3 regions of the Massilia niabensis genome follow, and region 3 is predicted to be linked to each of the others. Evidence: riboswitches for the same ligand, from Rfam matches in the RefSeq annotation. Region 3 holds a riboswitch; each other region holds the start of a gene.
The links. A riboswitch is a leader RNA that binds a small molecule or an ion and turns the genes downstream of it on or off. The one in region 3 is predicted to bind thiamine pyrophosphate.
Positions count from the first base shown of each region.

Region 1: it holds a riboswitch for thiamine pyrophosphate, as region 3 does, so the genes downstream of both, thiC (phosphomethylpyrimidine synthase ThiC) here and ACFPN5_RS08715 (beta/alpha barrel domain-containing protein) in region 3, are expected to answer to the same signal.
Region 2: it holds a riboswitch for thiamine pyrophosphate, as region 3 does, so the genes downstream of both, ACFPN5_RS20215 (TonB-dependent siderophore receptor) here and ACFPN5_RS08715 (beta/alpha barrel domain-containing protein) in region 3, are expected to answer to the same signal.

Region 1 covers NZ_JBHSMU010000003.1:434,182-440,530, forward strand. The annotation lists gene thiE (thiamine phosphate synthase) at 1-461, opposite strand, end outside; gene thiD (bifunctional hydroxymethylpyrimidine kinase/phosphomethylpyrimidine kinase) at 471-1,232, opposite strand; gene ACFPN5_RS02075 (thiazole synthase) at 1,229-2,026, opposite strand; gene thiS (sulfur carrier protein ThiS) at 2,037-2,255, opposite strand; gene thiC (phosphomethylpyrimidine synthase ThiC) at 2,259-4,184, opposite strand; TPP riboswitch at 4,247-4,348, opposite strand; gene ACFPN5_RS02090 (valine--tRNA ligase) at 4,487-6,349, shown strand, end outside.
Region 2 covers NZ_JBHSMU010000015.1:1,294,064-1,300,412, reverse strand. The annotation lists gene dkgB (2,5-didehydrogluconate reductase DkgB) at 1-763, shown strand, start outside; gene ACFPN5_RS20225 (glutathione S-transferase) at 767-1,465, opposite strand; gene ACFPN5_RS20220 (DUF535 family protein) at 1,736-2,695, shown strand; TPP riboswitch at 2,737-2,835, shown strand; gene ACFPN5_RS20215 (TonB-dependent siderophore receptor) at 2,938-5,052, shown strand; gene ACFPN5_RS20210 (AAA family ATPase) at 5,059-5,586, opposite strand; gene pnuC (nicotinamide riboside transporter PnuC) at 5,583-6,176, opposite strand.
Region 3 covers NZ_JBHSMU010000009.1:140,252-146,600, forward strand. The annotation lists gene ACFPN5_RS08710 (D-amino acid dehydrogenase) at 1-529, opposite strand, end outside; gene ACFPN5_RS08715 (beta/alpha barrel domain-containing protein) at 547-789, opposite strand; TPP riboswitch at 859-965, opposite strand; gene ACFPN5_RS08720 (LysR family transcriptional regulator) at 1,088-1,984, opposite strand; gene metE (5-methyltetrahydropteroyltriglutamate--homocysteine S-methyltransferase) at 2,087-4,378, shown strand; gene ACFPN5_RS08730 (extracellular catalytic domain type 1 short-chain-length polyhydroxyalkanoate depolymerase) at 4,730-6,349, shown strand, end outside.

The DNA of each region.
Region 1 (6,349 bases), on a different contig from region 3:
ACGGTAAGGAAGGTGCGGGCGGCCTCGAGCAGCGACGGCGGCGTGACGAAATCGTATTTCTTCACGAGCGACGGATAAAAGCCTCCGAAGGCGACGTAAGTCGCGCCGGCGACCTGGGCCGCCTGCGCGAGACCGGGGTCGCCGTAACAGGAGGCGCCGACGATCTTCCCGGGGCCCAGGAGCGCGCGCGCGTCCGCCAGCGCCAGGTCGGAGGCGCCCAGGTGCACGCCTTCGGCGTCGAGCCGCAGGCACAGGTCCATATGGTCGTTGATGACAAGCGGACGGCGGTGGCGCCGGCACAGCGCCAGCAGCGCAGCGCCCTGCTCGCGCCGCAGCGCGTCGTCGGCTTCCTTGTTGCGGTACTGGACCATGGCCGCGCCGCCGCGCAGGGCGGCCTCGGTCGCCGCCAGCAGCCTGTCGGTGTCGTTCCAGTTCGGGGTGACGAGATACAAGCCTCGCATGGCGTCCTTTCAGGTGGATGGGTGGATGAAGCGGCGCGGGATGCGCTGCCCCGGTGCAATCGCGAACGATTGCGCCAGCGTGGCGTGGCAGTAGGCCTGGGCCGCGCTCAGGGCCTCGAACATGCCCTCGCCCAGCGCCAGCCGGGCCGCCAGCGCCGCCGCCAGCGTGCAGCCGCTGCCGTGGAAGGCGCCGGCCAAGCGCGGGCGGCGCCAGCGGTGCACCAGCCGGCCACCGGCATACCAGCAGTTGGTGACGAACCTGCCGTCGCCATGCCCGCCCGTGACCAGGAGCTGGGCCACCGGCAAGCCGGCGATGGCGCGCGCTTCCGGTTCGTTCGGCAGCGCGATGGTGGCCACGGCCAGCAATGCGGCCATGGCTTCCAGCGGATCGCCCTCGCCGAGCGGGTCGCCATGGCCGCTCGCCAGCACCGGGTCGAGAACGACCGGCACTCCCGGCTGGCGCTCGCGCAGCCGGCCCAGCAGGCCGGCGATGGCCAGCGCGTTGGCGCGGTTGCCGGGGATGCCGATCTTCACCGCGCGCACGTCGCAGGTGTCGAGCAGCGCCTGCGCCTGGCCCAGCACGCAGGCCGTATCGACCGGCGCCACGGCATGGACCCGGTTGTTGTCCTGCACCGTGAGCGCGGTGGCCACCGGCAGCGCGTGCGCGCCCTGGGCGGCGATGGCCAGCACGTCGGCCGCGAGACCGGCGCCGCCGCTGGGATCGAGCCCGGCAAAGACCAGTACCGCGGGCACACGGGCAGGCGCCGTCACGCGACGCGCCCCTCGGTGGGCGACGAGGGCGAAGCCGTAAATCGCTTCGGCATGCGCCCCGCCAGATACGCCTCGCGCCCGGCCTGCACCGCCAGCTTCATCGCGCGCGCCATGCGCACCGGCTCGCGCGCGCCGGCGATTGCCGTGTTCATCAACACGCCGTCGCAGCCGAGCTCCATCGCGATGGCCGCGTCCGACGCCGTCCCGACGCCGGCGTCCACCAGCACCGGCACCGTCGCCTGCTCGACGATCAGCGACAGGTTCCACGGGTTGAGGATGCCCATGCCCGAACCGATCAGGGACGCCAGCGGCATCACGGCCACGCAACCGATCTCCTGCAGGATCTTCGCCTGCACCGGATCGTCGCTGCAGTAGACCATCACCTCGAAGCCGTCGCGCACCAGGGTCTCGGCCGCGATCAGGGTTTCCGGCATGTGCGGGAACAGGGTCTTCTCGTCGCCCAGCACTTCCAGCTTGACGAGCTTGTGCCCGCCCAGCAGCTCGCGTGCCATCTGCAGCGTGTAGACGGCGTCGCGGGCGTTGTAGCAGCCGGCCGTGTTGGGCAGGATCGTGAACTGGTCCGGCGGCAGCACGTCGAGCAGGCTCGGGGCATGCGGGTCCTGGCCGATGTTCACGCGGCGGATCGCCACCGTCACGATCTCGGCTTCGGCGGCCAGGGTGGCGGCGCGCGTCTCGTCGAGGTCGCGGTATTTGCCGCTGCCCACCAGCAGGCGCGAGCGGTAGCGGCGCCCGGCAATGGTCAAGTAATCGTCGCTCAATAATTCGTCGTTCATATCATTCCTTTCAGCCGCCACCGATGGCGCGCACGATGTCTACCCGGTCGCGCGGCAGGAGCGCGCGGCCGGCCCATTGCTGGCGTGGTACCACTTCGCGGTTGACCGCCAGCGCCACCGCCTGCTGCCCGACGCCTAGCGCTCGCACCAGGTCGTCTAGGCTCTGCCCTGCCGCCAGGCGGTAGGGCTGGCCATTGAGTTCGATCTCGAGGGATTTCATGGAAAGCATGGGTCACACCTCGCGGTAGAGTTGGGCGCCGCCGCGCACGAATTCGACGGCCTTTTCCTGCATGCCGCGCGCCAGCGCCTGCCCCTCGTCGACGCCATTGGCGGCCGCGTAGGCACGCACCTCCTGCGTGATCTTCATGGAACAGAAATGCGGCCCGCACATTGAACAGAAGTGCGCGACCTTGCTCGATTCCTTCGGCAGCGTCTCGTCGTGGAAGGCGCGCGCCTTGTCCGGGTCCAGGCCCAGGTTGAACTGGTCTTCCCAGCGGAATTCGAAGCGCGCTTTCGACAGGGCGTTGTCGCGGATCTGCGCCCCCGGGTGGCCCTTGGCCAGGTCCGCCGCATGGGCGGCAATCTTGTAGGTGATGATCCCGTCTTTCACGTCCGCCTTGTCGGGCAGGCCGAGGTGCTCCTTCGGGGTCACGTAGCACAGCATGGCTGTGCCGTACCAGCCGATCGTGGCCGCCCCGATGCCGGAGGTGATGTGGTCGTAGCCGGGCGCAATGTCGGTGGTGAGCGGTCCGAGCGTGTAGAACGGCGCCTCGCGGCACTCGGCCAGCTGCAGGTCCATGTTTTCCTTGATGAGGTGCAGCGGCACGTGGCCCGGGCCTTCGACCATGGTCTGCACGTCGTGCCGCCACGCGATTTGCGTCAGTTCGCCGAGCGTCGCCAGTTCGGCCAGCTGCGCCTTGTCGTTGGCGTCGTAGATCGAGCCGGGGCGCAGGCCGTCGCCCAGGCTGAAGGCGACGTCGTAGGCCTTCATGATGTCGCAGATTTCCTCGAAATGCGTGTACAGGAAGGACTCCCGATGGTGCGCCAGGCACCACTTGGCCATGATCGAGCCGCCGCGCGACACAATTCCCGTCAAGCGTTGGGCCGTCATCGGCACATACGCGAGGCGCACGCCGGCATGGATGGTGAAGTAGTCGACGCCCTGCTCGGCCTGTTCGACGAGCGTGTCGCGGTAGATCTCCCAGGTGAGCTCCTCGGCTTTGCCATTCACTTTTTCCAGCGCCTGGTACAGCGGCACGGTCCCGATCGGCACCGGGCTGTTGCGGATGATCCATTCGCGCGTTTCGTGGATGTGCTTGCCGGTCGAGAGGTCCATCACGTTGTCGGCGCCCCAGCGGATCGCCCAGGTCATCTTCTCGACCTCTTCCCCGATCGACGAGGTCACCGCCGAATTGCCGATATTCGCGTTGATCTTGACGAGGAAGTTGCGGCCGATGATCATCGGCTCGCTCTCGGGGTGGTTGATGTTGGCAGGGATGATGGCGCGTCCGCGCGCCACCTCCGCGCGCACGAATTCGGGCGTGATGTCCTGCGGGAGGTGCGCGCCGAACGACTGCCCCGGATGCTGGCGGCCCAGCAGTTCGGCGGTGCGCCGGCCCATCGGCCCGCTCGCTTCGAGCCCGGCCAGGTATTGCCTGCGCTGCAGGTTTTCGCGCAGGGCGACGAATTCCATCTCGGGCGTGATGATGCCTTGCCGCGCGTAGTGCATCTGGGTGACGTTGGCGCCCGCTTTTGCGCGGCGCGGCTGGCGTTGCAGCTCAAAACGCAGCGCGTCCAGGCCCGGGTCGAGCAGGCGCCCTGCGCCGTAGGCCGAGCTGGGGCCGGACAGCTGTTCGGTATCGCCGCGCTCCGCGATCCAGCCGGCGCGCATGGCCGCCAGGCCGCGCCGGATGTCGACCCGGGCCGCGGGGTCGGTGTAGGGACCGGAGGTATCGTAGACGAAGACCGGCGGATTGGCTTCGCCGCCGAAGCTGGCCGGCGTGTCCGCCTGGGCCACCGCGCGCATCGGCACCCGGATGTCAGGCCGGCTGCCTTCGATGAAGACCTTGGTGGAATTGGGAAACGGGGCGATCGCGGCGCTATCCACCTCGGCGGTGGCGGCATCGAACGTTAGCGGGGAACTAAGTGGGGCATTCATGTGGCTCCTTTGCGGAGCCAGCAAAGGAGTCGGAGACACAGGGCAGGCGCATGCGCGCACCCCGCAACTTCTCGAAGCTTCCCTTCGCTGGCATTATCCAGATCAGGTTCAGAGGGTATTTCTCACCCGCGTTTCAATGAAACGCAGGACCCCTAGCGGTTGCTGCCATGGCGGCAGCGGGCGAATTATAGCGCGTCGGCCGGCGTTGGCAAAAAAGAATGTAAAGGGACGGCGGGACCGCGACCGCATCTTTGCCCTCCTCCTCTATAATGTTCTTTTTCGCACATCACACCGCCCCTATCATGGAATTAGCCAAGTCTTTCGAACCAGCCGACATCGAACAATACTGGCGCGCAGAGTGGGAAGGGCGCGGGTACTTCGCCGCCACCCTCGACGCCGACAAACCGTCGTTCAGCATCCAGCTGCCACCGCCGAACGTGACTGGCACGCTGCACATGGGCCACGCGTTCAACCAGACCGTGATGGACGGCCTGACGCGCTACTACCGCATGCGCGGCCATAACACGGCCTGGATCCCGGGTACCGACCACGCCGGCATCGCAACCCAGATCGTGGTCGAGCGCCAGCTCGACGCCCAGAAGATTTCGCGCCACGACCTCGGCCGCGACGAATTCATCAAGAAGGTCTGGGAGTGGAAGGAACAGTCGGGCAACACCATCACCGGCCAGATGCGTCGCATGGGAGCGTCGGCCGACTGGGACCGCGAGTACTTCACGATGGACGAAGCGCGCTCGAAGACCGTCTCGGAAGTGTTCGTGCGCCTGTACGAGCAGGGCCTGATTTACCGCGGCAAGCGCCTGGTGAACTGGGACCCGAAGCTGGGCACCGCCGTGTCTGACCTGGAAGTCGATTCGGTCGAAGAAGACGGCTCGATGTGGTACATCCAGTACCCGCTGGCCGACGGCTCGGGCCACCTGACGGTGGCGACGACCCGTCCTGAAACCATGCTGGGCGACGTCGCTGTGGCGGTCGACCCGACGGACGAACGCTATACCCACCTGCATGGCAAGATGCTCAAGCTGCCGCTCACAGGCCGCGAGATCCCGGTCATCGCCGACTCGTACGTCGACAAGGAATTCGGCACCGGCTGCGTGAAGATCACGCCGGCCCACGACTTCAACGACTACGCCGTCGGCCAGCGCGCGGGCCTGGCGCCGATCACGGTCATGACGCTCGACGCGAAGATGAACGAGAACGCGCCAAGCCAGTACCAGGGCCTGGACCGCTTTGCCGCGCGCAAGCAGATCGTGGCCGACCTGGAAGGCCTGGGCCTGCTCGAACAGGTCAAGCCGCACAAGCTGATGGTGCCGCGCGGCGACCGTACCGGCGTCGTCATCGAGCCGATGCTGACCGACCAGTGGTTCGTCGCCATGACCAAGGCGGCGCCGGAAGGCACCTTCAATCCGGGCAAGTCGATCACCGAAGTGGCGCTGGAAAAAGTCGCCAGCGGCGAAATCAAGTTCGTGCCCGAGAACTGGACCTCCACCTATAACCAGTGGCTGGGGAACATCCAGGACTGGTGCATCTCGCGCCAGCTGTGGTGGGGCCACCGCATCCCGGCCTGGTTCGATGAAGCCGGCAACATCGTCGTCGCGCGCGACGAGGAAGAAGCCAAAGCCAAGGCCGCAGCCCAAGGCATCACCGGCGAATTGCGCCGCGACGAAGACGTGCTCGATACCTGGTTCTCGTCCGCCCTCGTGCCCTTCTCGACCATGGGCTGGCCTGAACAGACGAAGGAGATGGAGATGTTCCTGCCGTCGTCGGTGCTGGTGACCGGTTTCGACATCATCTTCTTCTGGGTCGCGCGCATGGTCATGATGACCGCGCACTTCACCGGCAAGGTGCCGTTCGAGACCGTCTACGTGCACGGCCTGGTGCGCGATTCGAGCGGCCAGAAGATGTCGAAGTCGAAGGGCAATACGCTCGACCCGATCGACCTGATCGACGGCATCGACGTCGAGTCGCTGGTGGCGAAACGCACCGCCGGCCTGATGGACCCGCGCGCCGCCGAGAAAATCGCGAAAGCCACGCGCAAGGAATTCCCGGCCGGGATCCCGGCCTTCGGCACCGACGCCGTGCGCTTCACCATGGCGAGCTACGCGTCGCTCGGCCGCAACATCAATTTCGACCTGGGCCGCGCCGAA
Region 2 (6,349 bases), on a different contig from region 3:
GCAGGGCCAGCAGGCCATTGACAGCGTCGCCAATGCCCTCGACCTCGGCTACCGTCACATCGACACCGCCCAGATCTATGGGAACGAGGCTGAGGTCGGCGCAGCACTCGCCAACAGCGGCGTGCCGCGCGGCGAGGTCTTCGTCACCACCAAGATCTGGATCGATCACCTGGCCGGCGACGCCCTCATCCCGAGCCTGAAACAAAGCCTGCACAAACTGCGCCTCGACAGCCTCGACCTGACGCTGATCCATTGGCCCTCCCCGGGCGGCAAGGTAGCGGTGGCCGAATCGATGGCGGCGCTGCTGGAAGCGCGCGCACTCGGCCTGACGCGGGCGATTGGCGTCTCCAACTTCACGATTCCGCTCCTGACCGAGGCGATCGATGCGGTGGGCGCGCCCAACATCGCCACCAACCAGGTCGAGCTGCACCCCTACCTGCAAAACCGCGCCGTCGCCGCCTTCGCAGCGGCCCACGGCATCCGGTTGACGGCGTACATGCCGCTGGCCTACGGCAAGGTGCTCAAGGATCCGACCGTGCGAGGCATCGCGGCCCGCCTGCAGGCCACGCCGGCGCAGGTCGCCCTGGCCTGGTCGCTGGCCAAGGGCCACGCGGTCATTCCTTCGTCAACGCAGCGCGCCAATCTGGCGGCCAACCTGGCTGCGGCGCAGCTCGTGCTGGCATCCGCTGACATCGCCGCCATCGACGCATTCGACCGCGGCGAACGCCTGGTCGGCCCCGAGTTCGCGCCAGCCTGGGACTAAGCCCTAGGTATCGAGCTCCGGGTAGCGCCGGAAAATGCCCTCCTCGTTGAACGGCAGCCGGCGCGGCGAGCTCAGATAGGCGGCAAGGCGCGGGCGCGTGGCGATGCGCTGGCGGAAAGCGGCCAGGTTCGGGTGCTCGGCCAGCGTGCGCACGAGTGCGTTCGGGAAGGCATAGTCGAGGCCCTCGAGCACCTGGAACAGCGACAGGTCGGCATAGGTGAGTTGCGCCCCCAGCAGGAAGTCCTGCTCGCCCAGCACATGCCCGAAATAATTCAGGAATTTCGGGATGCGCTCCGCGGTGAATTGCGCAGCCCGCCGGCGCGCCTCTTCCTTCTGGTCTTCGTAATACAGGCCGGCGCCGAGCGGATGGTGGGTGTCGTGGGCCTCGGCGACCAGGTCGGCGACGGTCAGCTGCAGTTGATGGGTCCAGAGGCGCCCGGCCGTGTCTTGCGGCGCCAGGCCGTGGCGTTCGCCGAGGAACATCAGGATTGCCGCCGTCTGGCCGATCGTCATGCCGCCGGCCCGCAGGAAAGGCGGCGCGAACGCCGGTGTCGGGCCTTCCTTCAGCGCGGCCATCATGGCGTCGACCCCGCCCGGCCCGCGCGCCACGTCCGCGTAATCTTCGCCTGCTTCTTCCAGCACCAGGCGGACGAATTCGCCCCGTCCCTGAATGCCGGGCCAATAGAACAGTTCGTAAGCCATCTTCCCCTCCGCCATGGTGGAGCCACGAGTATGGAACAGAATTTGGCGGGGCCGCGCCCGTGACGTATGGTATCTTTCAGGAAACGAACGTGAACGTTCGACACAAAAACAGATACGCCTGAGGGAAGAACCATGTTGACAGCGCGCGGCCGTGCCAAGAGGAATATTGCCCTAAAGAATTTGTTTCTCTTGAGCAATCTCACCTCCCGAGGCCGTCAGGTAGGACACCATGAACCTGTCCGCAACCCGACGTCTTCGAAGGACCGCCCCATGATCCTCGCTCACCTCACCCGCCACTGGCTGGCCCATCGCAGGCGGCTGCCGTTCACCTCCTGGGTGCTGTCGACCCTGCGCAGCGCCCGCGTCATGCTGTTTTACCGCGACCATGCCGCCCTGTGCCAGCTCGATGTCTACCGCAACTATGTGATGGCCGCGCCCGGCGACGATCCCTTCCACCACCTGAGCCACCGCGGCTACCTGGTGCAGGGCCTGAGCGCACGCCAGCGTGTGCAGTGCGTGCTGTCGCATTACCGCTTCGAGGAGACGACCTTCAACGCCGCCTACAAGCAGGCGGTGTACGCGGCGGGCGGCCTGACGCTGTGGCGGCATACCGTCGACGAGAGCGAATTCCTGATCCGGCTCGAGATGGCCTCGCGCATGAATGCCGAGGGCGACCTGACGCTGGCGCTGATCGCCGACGGCAAGGTGCTGCACCGGCTGTCCTTCTCCTGGATCGATGGGGCCATTGCCGGCGTGCCGAGGCCGCTGGTGCCCTTTATTGCGCGCAACCAAGGGCGCTGGAACGAATCGAACGAAGCCTTCGAGGCCTTCGAGCGCTGCTTCCCGAACAATTCGCCCAGCTTCTTCTGCTTCGCGGCGATGCAGGGCGTGGCGCAGGCGGTCGGGATGGAGCAGGTGCTGGCCGTGAAGTGCACCTCGCACATTGCCTACGACCCGCAGGACGTCAAGCACTTCGCCAACGCCTATGACGGCTTCTGGAAAATCCTGGGCGGCGTCGAGATGCCCGGCAACGCCTGGCTGATCGCCCTGCCCTTCTACCTCAAGCCGCTAGCCGACATGCCGTCCAAGCACCGCAAGCGCGCGGCCCAGCGTCGCGACTACTGGCGCGCCATCGGCGACGGCGCGCGCGCAACGCTGCAGCGCCACCTGCTGCATGCGCGCTCGCACCACGAGCACGCCTCGCCGCTGCGGGAAACGGCGGAAGTGTAATTGACAGAACCACCACGGCCCGCCCGGGCCGTGGTACACTCGCGGCTCGCTAGGGGTCCTGGAATTCGCGTTCCGGGTGAGAGATACCCTTCGTACCTGATCTGGATAATGCCAGCGAAGGAAAGCGCAACGCAGTCCCCATCTTTGTTTGCCCTTCCCCCACGTTGGCTCCGGCTTTTTGTTTAAAAGCGCCGCGTTCGCACGTTCGCGTCGCTCAAATCCTGAGCACACCAATGACACCAGTGTTGAAGCATTCCCTCCTCGCCTGCGCCATCGCGCAGGCTTTCAGCGTTAACGCGTCCGCCCAGACGGCCGAGCCGATTGCCTCGGTTCACGTGACCGGCAGCAAATGGTCGGTCAGCGAGCGCGCCAGCGTCGGCGGCTTCGGCGAAACGGCCATCATCGACACCCCGAGCTCGATCACCGCCATCGACCGCGGCCAGATGCAGGACCTGTCGATCCGCAGCGCCAGCGAAGCGGTCGCCTATGACGCCTCGGTCGGCGACGCCTACAACGCCATCGGCTATGCCGAGCAGTTCTCGGTGCGCGGCTTCATGTTGAACAACAACACGGGCTACCGCAAGGACGGCATCGCCATTCCGGCCGACACCCAGATCCCGCTGGAAAACAAGGAGCGCTTCGAGCTGCTCAAGGGCGTGGCCGGCATGCAGGCGGGCCTGGCCGCGCCCGGCGGGATCCTGAACTTCGTCACCAAGCGCCCGACCGAGGCGCCGCTGCGTTCGGTGACGGTCGAAGCGCGCGAGCGCGGCACGCTGTACGGCGCGGTCGACCTGGGCGGGCGCTTCGAGGACCGCCGCTTCGGTTACCGTATCAATGCCGCCGCCGAGCGCCTGCGCTCTTACGTGGAAGGCGCCGACGGCAAGCGCCAGTTCGCCTCCGGCGCATTCGACTGGCAGATCACGCCCGATGCCCTCCTCCAGCTGGACATGGACTTCCAGCACAAGGAGCAAATCACCGCCCCCGGCTACCAGCTGATCCGCGGTGTCGCCCGGCCGCAGAACGTGTCGCCGAAGACCCTGCTCAACGCGCAGCCATGGACGAAACCGGTCGACACCGACAGCGCCAACCTCGGCCTGCGCTTCGACTACCGCCTGAACGCCGAGTGGCGCGCCGTCGTCACGGCCAACAAGCACTGGTTCAAGCGCGACGATTTCACCGCCTTCCCCTACGGCTGCAGCAACGAAGGCGAAGGCTTCTATCCGGGCTACTGCTCGAACGGCGACTACGATGTCTATGACTACCAGAGCACCGGCGAGCGCAAGACCCCGTTCGGCATCCAGGCCCATGTACAGGGCCACTTCGCCGCGGCCGGCCTGCGCCACGTGCTCACCGCCGGCGTCGCCTATGCCGAACGCCACAACCGCTACGGCGACTACGTCTACGACTACGCGGGCTCCAGCAACATCTACAACAACCAGGTCGTCGATCCGGCGCCCGGCAACCCTGTGACCGGGCCGGTGAGCGAGCGCTTCCGCGACCGCGAGCGCTCCCTGTTCGTGCAGGACATCATCACGCTCACGCCCGACCTGGCGCTGCACGCGGGCCTGCGCTACGTGAAGATCGACAGCACCCAGCTGCCCGAGCCTGAACTCGGCTGGGCCTCGAACCGCGCCTCATTCGTTCTGCCGGGCGTCTCCCTCGTGTACAGCCTCGCGCCATCATGGAACCTGTACGGCACGGTCGCGCACGGGCTCGATGCGGGGGGCGTGGCGGAGATGGGGACCAGCAACGAGAACATGGACCTGGGCCCGAGCCGCTCGAAGCAGTTCGAACTCGGCACCAAAGGCAATTTCGGCGGAGTGGCCGTCAGCGCTGCGCTGTTCCAGATCACGAAGGGGCTCGAATACACGGACGCGACGAATACGTTTGTCCGCAGTGGCGACCAGCAGCATCGCGGCTTCGAACTGGCGGCGCAGAAGAGCAGCGGCGCCTTGAGCTATGGCGCTAACCTGATGGCCCTGCAGGCAAAGCAGAAAGGCACGGGCGACTCGCTGATCGACGGCAAGCGCGTGACCAACGTGCCTGAACTGAAGACCACACTGTGGGCCGATTATGCGGTCCCGGCAGTGCCCGGGCTGAAGCTCAGCGGCCAGTGGCAGTATGCCGGCGAGAAGTCCTTCGATCCGGAGAACACGGTGAATGTGCCGGGCTACCACGTGTTCGGCCTGGGCGCGGCCTATGGCATGAAGCTGGGCGGGACGAGCGTCACCCTGCGTGCGCGCGTCGACAACCTGGCGGACAAGTTCTACTGGCGCGACGTGACCCAGCAACTGGGCGGCTACCTGCTCCCGGGCGCCCCGCGCACCGTGCGCCTGTCGGCACAGTTCGACTTCTAAGTACTTTTAGCCGACGCCCAGCACTTTCAGCACCGCTTCCACCTGCCGCACGCGCTGCGGCAGGTTCCCCTGCACCAGTACGAAGGGGATGCCGCGCACGTCCAGTTCCTGCACCACCATCGCATACACCCGCTGGCGCACCTCCTCCGATTCGCGCATCAGGCCATCGGCGATCCATGGGGTATCCGGCGCCGTCACCAGCGTCAGCGCGTAGTCGTGCCGGCTCGCCAGCGCGGCCAGTTGCGCATCGACGCGCCCCCAGTACACGCGGCTGTAGAGCGCCGTCATCAGGGGCGTCGTGTCGCAGAACAGGACCCGGTTCGCACGTGCCATGGACGCGCCTTCGCGTTCGTGCTGGGTGCGCGCAATCCCGAACTGGTCGCCCTCGAACGGCACCCGGCCCGTCGACTCGACGAACTCGCGCAGGTATTCGGGCACCCAGACGGTGTCGTAGCGCCGCGCCAGCGCTTCGCACAGCGTCGACTTACCCGAGGATTCGGCGCCGAGGACGGCAATTTTCAGCACCGCGCTCATCGCGCCGCCACGGCGATATTGCTCCACGCGCGCAGCCCGCGCGCGGCCAGCACCACGAACACGGCGTACAGCACCGCCGTTACATGCAGGTCCTTGAAGACGTACAGGCCGACATACAGCACGTCGACGATCACCCATACGTGCCAGTTCTCGACTTTTTTACGCGCCAGCAGGAACTGGCCGACCAGGCTGCCGGCCGTGAGGAAGCCGTCGGCATGCGGCACGTCGGTGTTTGTATAGGTCTTCAGGTACCACGACAGCAGCAGGAATGCCGCGCCCCAGGCCGCGATGGACAGCGCCCAGCCGGCGCGGCCGAGCCGGGTCACGACCAGGCGCGACTCCCCTGCGCCGCGCAGCCACTGGCTCCAGCCCCAGACCGAGGCGGCGATGAAGACCAGCTGCAGGCCGCTGTCGCCGTACAGGCGGGCGTCGAAGAACACGACCGCATAGGTGGCCGAGGACGCGATCGAGAACAGCCAGGCCCAGTGGTTCTGGCGGATGTTGAGCAGCACGGTCGTGACCGCGAGGGCGAACGAGATCAATTCCAGCGGGGTGGTCATGAAACCGGCAAAGGCAAGCGAATCGTTCATGCACGCGGCGGCAGGCCAGGATGGAGCGCGGAAAGCACGCCTGGGCTGCGTCGAAAAGGTTATTGGGGAGCACAGCTCATCGGGCTCGCGAGTATGCGCCCTGCGGGTCGAATATGCAACGCGGGAAGGCGCAGGTGGCCCGCGCCGGCGCCCTGCAGCCGCCCTCCTGTAAC
Region 3 (6,349 bases):
GCTCGATGCGCACCACCTCGTCGGCGTCGATCGTCACGCGCGGGCAGCCCAGTTCACGTATTGCCGCCGCAGCGCGGCAGGCCCTGTCGAACTCCTGCTGGTCGGTATAGAAATGCAGTATCCCGCGCGCCAAGCTGTCGTATTCGATCCCCGTTTCCGCACGCAGGGCCCGCAGGCTACGGCGACTGTAATCGGCGATGGCGACGATCCGGCTCAGGTTGGCGGCAACGCGCGCCGGCTGGCATTCGCGCACGAATTGCAGGCACCAACGCCATTGCAGCGGATCGCCGCGCGGGCGGAACAGCAACGGCGCGTCCTGGCGCCCGAGCGAGCGCAATACCTTGAGCAAGGTGGCGGGATTGGCCCAGGGCTCGGCGTGCGAAACCGAAATCTGGCAACCATTCGCGAAGCTCGTCTCCAGCGCGGGGCCAGGCTGGCGTTCGAGCACCGTGACTTCATGCCCTGCCTGCCGCAAGTACCATGCGGACGCCGTTCCCACCACGCCCGCACCCAGTACGATGACTTTCATCGGTCCGCGCCGTTCCGTCATGTAAACAGGCCTGCCAATTCGTGCACTGCAACGCCGATTTCCTGCGCGACGTTATGCGTCGTTATGCCGCCGATGACGACACATGACAGCAAGAGCTCGGCCCTGGCCCGGTCGACGATCCCGGCGGACGTCGTCACCGAATACTGTACATCGATCCCGCGTGACTTCGGCATTGGGCGGGTTGCCGCCTCGTCCACCATGGCGGTGGCTGAGAGGAATTTGGGGGTAGGGGTATTCATGTGGCTCCTTGTTGGCTTCCCGATGGATTGAGCAGGAGCCAGCGAAGGAGTGTAGAGAGACGGCACACGGCCAGTATCAATATGCTTCCCTTCGCTGGCATTACCCAGATCAGGTTCAGAGGGTGTTTCTCACCCGCAGGTCGCGTTCGCGACATGCAGGACCCCTAGCGTTTGCCCTTGTTCGGCAGAGCAGATTTTAAACGGTTCGTGCCAAGCCGGCAATTCGGGAATTGTCAGGCATCCGGGCGTCGACGCGACATGGCCCACGCAGTCTTGTCGCATCCGATAACTGATGGCCTCATAACGGATAGCGGTCTGCCTGGCGCGCAAACTCGATAAATGATTGCAAGTAGTCGATGGCGTAGTCGGATTCGCGGACGCCAAGGTAAATATGCTTTTTGATGCCTGCTGGTCCAAGCCGCAAGGTACGAAGTTGGAGATGCGGCGCATAGTCCGTCACGAGCCATTTGGGCAATGCCGTCACGCCACGGCCACTGGCTACCATCTGCAGCATGATATCGGTTGTTTCGATTGTTTTGTGCCTGCGTGGCGCACAGTTCGCTGGCAGCAGAAACATATTGTATATGTCCAGCCGTTCGATCGGAACAGGATAGGTAATCAGGGTTTCCTCGTTGAGCTGCTCTGGCGCCACCTCTTCCTGGTTTGCCCAAGGGTGCTCTTTGTGCACGACCAGCACCTGTTCGTAAGCAAATACGGGTTCGAAATGCAGACCTGGTTTGAACAATGGATCAGGTGTTACCAGCAAATCTATATCAAACCCAAACAGTGCACCGATTCCGCCAAACTGGAACTTCTGCTTCACGTCGACATCGACCAACGGCCAAGCCGAGAGGTAGCGCGAAACGATTTTCAGCAGCCATTGGTAGCAAGGATGGCACTCCATGCCAATACGTAGTGTGCCGCGCTCGCCTTGAGCATATTGCCTTAATCGTTCCTCGGCTAGCGAGAACTGCGGTAGCAGACGCTGCGCAACTACATGGAGATATTGACCCGCTTGTGTCAGACGCAGGCTTCGTCCCTCTCGCAACCAGATATCCGTTCCCAGTTGTTGCTCCAGTTTTTTCATACTATGGCTGAGCGCCGACTGCGTTACGTGAAGGACTTCTGCCGCGGCAGTCAATGACCCTTGCTTTTCAACTTCCAGCAAAGTCGCGAGATGGATGCGTTCGAGCATGATATATGAGCGATATTCATGGATATGTGAAAAAAGACCATTTTACTTCATCGTATGGCGGTCTCTATTATGACCGTCTGAAAACTATTTAGGATCTTTTCCATGATTACCGTCCACAATCTCGGCTTTCCCCGCATCGGCGCCACGCGGGAACTGAAGTTCGCCCTGGAGGCATATTGGAAGGGCGAATTCGCGCGCGATGCCCTGCAAGACCTTGGGGCCAGACTGCGCAAGCGCCACTGGGAGGACCAGGCCGGACTGGATCTGGTACCGGTGGGTGACTTCGCTTTTTATGACCAGGTGCTGGACATGAGTTTTACATTGGGCAACCTGCCCGAGCGCGTGAGCAATTTGAAAGGCGATCAGCTGGACAATTACTTTCGCGTGGCCCGAGGCCGTTCGGCGCAGTCGGCTACAGAGCCGCATGCCTGTTGCAGCAATGTAGCAGCTGGTGAAATGACCAAGTGGTTCGACACCAATTACCACTATATCGTGCCAGAGTTCTCGGCAGCTACCGAGTTCAAGCTCGACGCCACACGTCTGGTCGAGCAGCTAGGGGAAGCGAAGCGGCAAGGCGTCAAAGCCAAGCCGGTGATTATCGGCCCCGTTACCTACCTGGCGTTGGGCAAAGCAAAAGACGATTCCAATAAATTAACGCTGCTGCCATCCCTGCTCGATGTATACGCACAGTTGTTGGAAACACTTGCTGAACAAGGCGTGGAATGGGTACAGGTCGATGAGCCCATCCTGGTTACCGAGCTGACTCAGGATTGGCAACATGCTTTGAATTTTGCCTATCACCAGTTGAAGGCTTGCCGCGTCAAGCTGCTGCTCGCCACCTATTTCGGCCAGCTGGAGGAAAACCGCTACTTGGCGGTCAACTTGCCAGTGGCAGGCTTGCACGTCGATGCGGTCACCGGTCGTGATGATCTACAACCGCTCCTCAATTTGTGGCCGGACCACAAGGTGCTGTCCTTGGGCGTCATAAACGGCCGCAATATCTGGAGAACCGACCTGACTGCGGTGCTGGATTGGCTCGAACCGCTAGCCAAGCGCCTCGGCGACAAACTATGGATCGCGCCTTCGTGCTCGCTCCTGCACGTTCCGGTAGACCTGAGCAGCGAGCAGAATCTCGATGCCGAGATCAAACCCTGGCTGGCTTTTGCAGTGCAAAAACTCGAGGAACTGCGGGTGCTGGCGCAAGGGCTGCGGGCCGGTCGTGCTTCGGTGAGGGAGGCATTGGCGGCCAACCAGGCGGCGTTAGCCAGCCGTAGTGCATCGCCGCGCGTGATGAATCCGGTCGTGCAAAGGGCTGTTGCCGAGATCGACGCCAAGCTGAGTACACGCAACAGCAACTATGCCCGCCGCGCCGCTGAACAGGCCAAGCGACTAAAGCTGCCCGTGTATCCGACCACGACCATTGGCTCCTTCCCGCAAACGGTGGAAATCCGCCGGGCCCGCAGCGCCTTCAAGGCCGGGACGCTCGACGAAACCGGCTATAAGAAGGCAATGCAGGCAGAGATCGAACGCGGCGTACGCGAACAGGAAGCGCTCGGCCTGGATGTCCTGGTCCATGGTGAGGCCGAACGCAACGATATGGTCGAATACTTCGGCGAACAGCTCGAAGGCTACGTTTTCAGCCAGTTCGGCTGGGTGCAGTCGTACGGCTCGCGATGCGTGAAGCCGCCGATCCTGTTCGGCGACATCCGCCGCCCCAAAGCGATGACGGTGGAATGGACCACCTATGCGCAGTCGCTGACCGAGAAGCCGATGAAAGGCATGCTGACCGGTCCGGTCACTATCCTGAACTGGTCCTTTGTCCGCGACGATCAGCCTCGCTCGACATCATGCAGGCAGCTTGCCCTGGCTATTCGGGAAGAAGTGCTGGATCTGGAAAAAGCCGGAGTGCGCGTGATTCAGATCGACGAGGCGGCGCTACGTGAAGGCCTGCCGTTGCGCAGGGCTCAGTGGAAGGAATACTTGAGTTGGGCGATCGAATGCTTCCGCATCGCCGCCAACGGCGTGGCAGACCAGACTCAGATCCACACCCACATGTGCTATTCGGAGTTCAACGATATCATCGCGTCGGTTGCCGATATGGACGCCGACGTGATCACGATCGAAACCTCGCGCTCTGACATGCAGCTGCTGGATGCATTCGATAATTTCGATTATCCGAATGAAATTGGGCCGGGCGTCTATGACATCCACTCGCCAAACATCCCCACGCAGGAACACATCGTGCAACTGATGAAGAAAGCGGCCGAGCGGATCCCGGCGTCGCGCCTGTGGGTGAATCCCGACTGCGGTCTGAAAACGCGTCAGTGGGCCGAAGTCCTGCCCGCGCTGACGAACATGGTGGCCGCTGCCAAGCTTTTGCGGGAGGCAGCGTAATAGCGGTGTCGATGCGGACGTAGGCTGGCCGGCATCGAGGGGACATCGTGCTGATCAGCCAGCGCGATTCATGATATAGCCGCCAGAGGACCCTGCTGTGCAAAACCGCACAAGCGGCGTGCCTGCGCGCCGCTTGTGCGCAGTTTCTCCAGGTCTAGAATAAGTTGGCGATTTCCCTTCGCACAATAAAATAGACAACCGGAGACAAGCCATGCATTCCCTTCCTTCGCCCGCCTCCTAGCGTTCGCGCGGCTGCCTGCTTTCCTCTGTCTTTCCCTTTGTGTCACGATCCGGGTGCGGCTTTCCTGCGCCGCCGCGTCCTCGCTCGCCCACCACGCAACGGAGGCTCCAATGGCATTTTCCTTCCCGCAGGCGGCCCGCCAGGCCTTGCTCCTCGCCGCGTTTCTACCCTGGGCCGGCGCCCAGGCCCAGGTCCAGGCCGGTCCCGGCACCTGGAGCGGCAACCAGACCTGGGCGACCGACAGCGTCAACGGCGGCGCGCTGACCGGCAATTACTACTGGCCCGCGACCGCGCCCAGCCTGGCCGGCAAGCGCGCCCTGGTGCTGGTGCTGCACGGCTGCGCCCAGACCGCCGCCGGCGACATCATCGACGGCACCGGCGACAAGGGCTATAACTGGAAAGGCGCCGCCGACGCGTACGGCGCCGTGATCCTGGCGCCGAACGCCACCGGCAACCTGTACGGCGCGCACTGCTGGGACTGGGCGAAGAGCACGCACAGCCGCAGCACCGGGCACTCGGGCGTGCTGCTCGACCTGGTCAACCGTTTTGTCAGTAACCCGCAGTATGCGATCGACCCGAAGCAGGTGTATGTCGCCGGCCTGTCCTCGGGCGGCGCCGAGACGATGGTCCTGGGTTGCCTGGCGCCGGACATTTTCGCCGGCCTCGGCATCAACGCCGGCCCGCCGCCCGGCGTCTCGACCAGCCAGATCGGCATGGTGCCGTCCGGGTACACGGCCACCACCGCCGCCAACAACTGCAAGAACCTGGCCGGCGCCAATGCGCCTCAGTTCGCCACCCAGGTCGCAGGCGTCATCTGGGGCACGAACGACTACACGGTGGCGCAGGGCTACGGCCCGCTCGACGCGGCGGCCATGCGCATCGCCTACGGCGGCACCTATACCAAGGGCGCGGCGGTGAGCGTGCCGACCGGGGGCAGCAACATTCCCCATACGGATGCGAACGGCAAGGTGCGCACCTCGGAAATCGCGGTGACCGGCATGGGCCATGCCTGGCCAGCCGGCGCCGGCGGGCAAAGCGGCAATTATGTCGATGCCAGCAAAGTGAACTACCCTGCCTTCGTGATGGACTTCTGGTTCAAGAACAACCTGCGCGTGGCGCGGGCGGCGGCGCCCAGCATGACGTCGTGCAGCGCCAGCGCCTCTGGTTCCACAATCACGGTCAACGGAGCCGCCACCGGCACGATCGGCAGCTACCAGGTGGTGCTGAACGGGCCAACGCCGGTGAACGACGCGGCGGCCGGCAGCGGCGCCAGTTTCAGCAAGGCCTACACGGCGCGCGCCGATGGCTACTACAGCGGCAGCGTCACTGCGACCGACAGCAGCACCGGGCTGACGTCAAGCGCCTGCCCCATCGCGCAGTTCCTGGTGGGCGCGGCGCCGGCACTCCAGGCCCCGGCCAATCTCGCGGTCGGCGCGCGGTCCGCCAGCAGCATCGCGCTGAGCTGGAATGCGTCGAATGGCGCCATCGGCTACAACGTCTACCGCAACGGCAACAAGGTCAACGCGTCGGCCGTGGCATCGACGGGCTATACCGATACCGGTTTGACGGCGGCAACGAGCTACAACTACCAGGTGTCGGCACTCGGCAATGGTGGAGTAGAAAGTGCGCGCTCGGCGACGGTCACGGGCAGCACGAGCTCGGGTTTCGTGTGCACCACGACCACGTCCAGCAACTACGCCCACGTGACGGCGGGACGCGCCCACGACAGC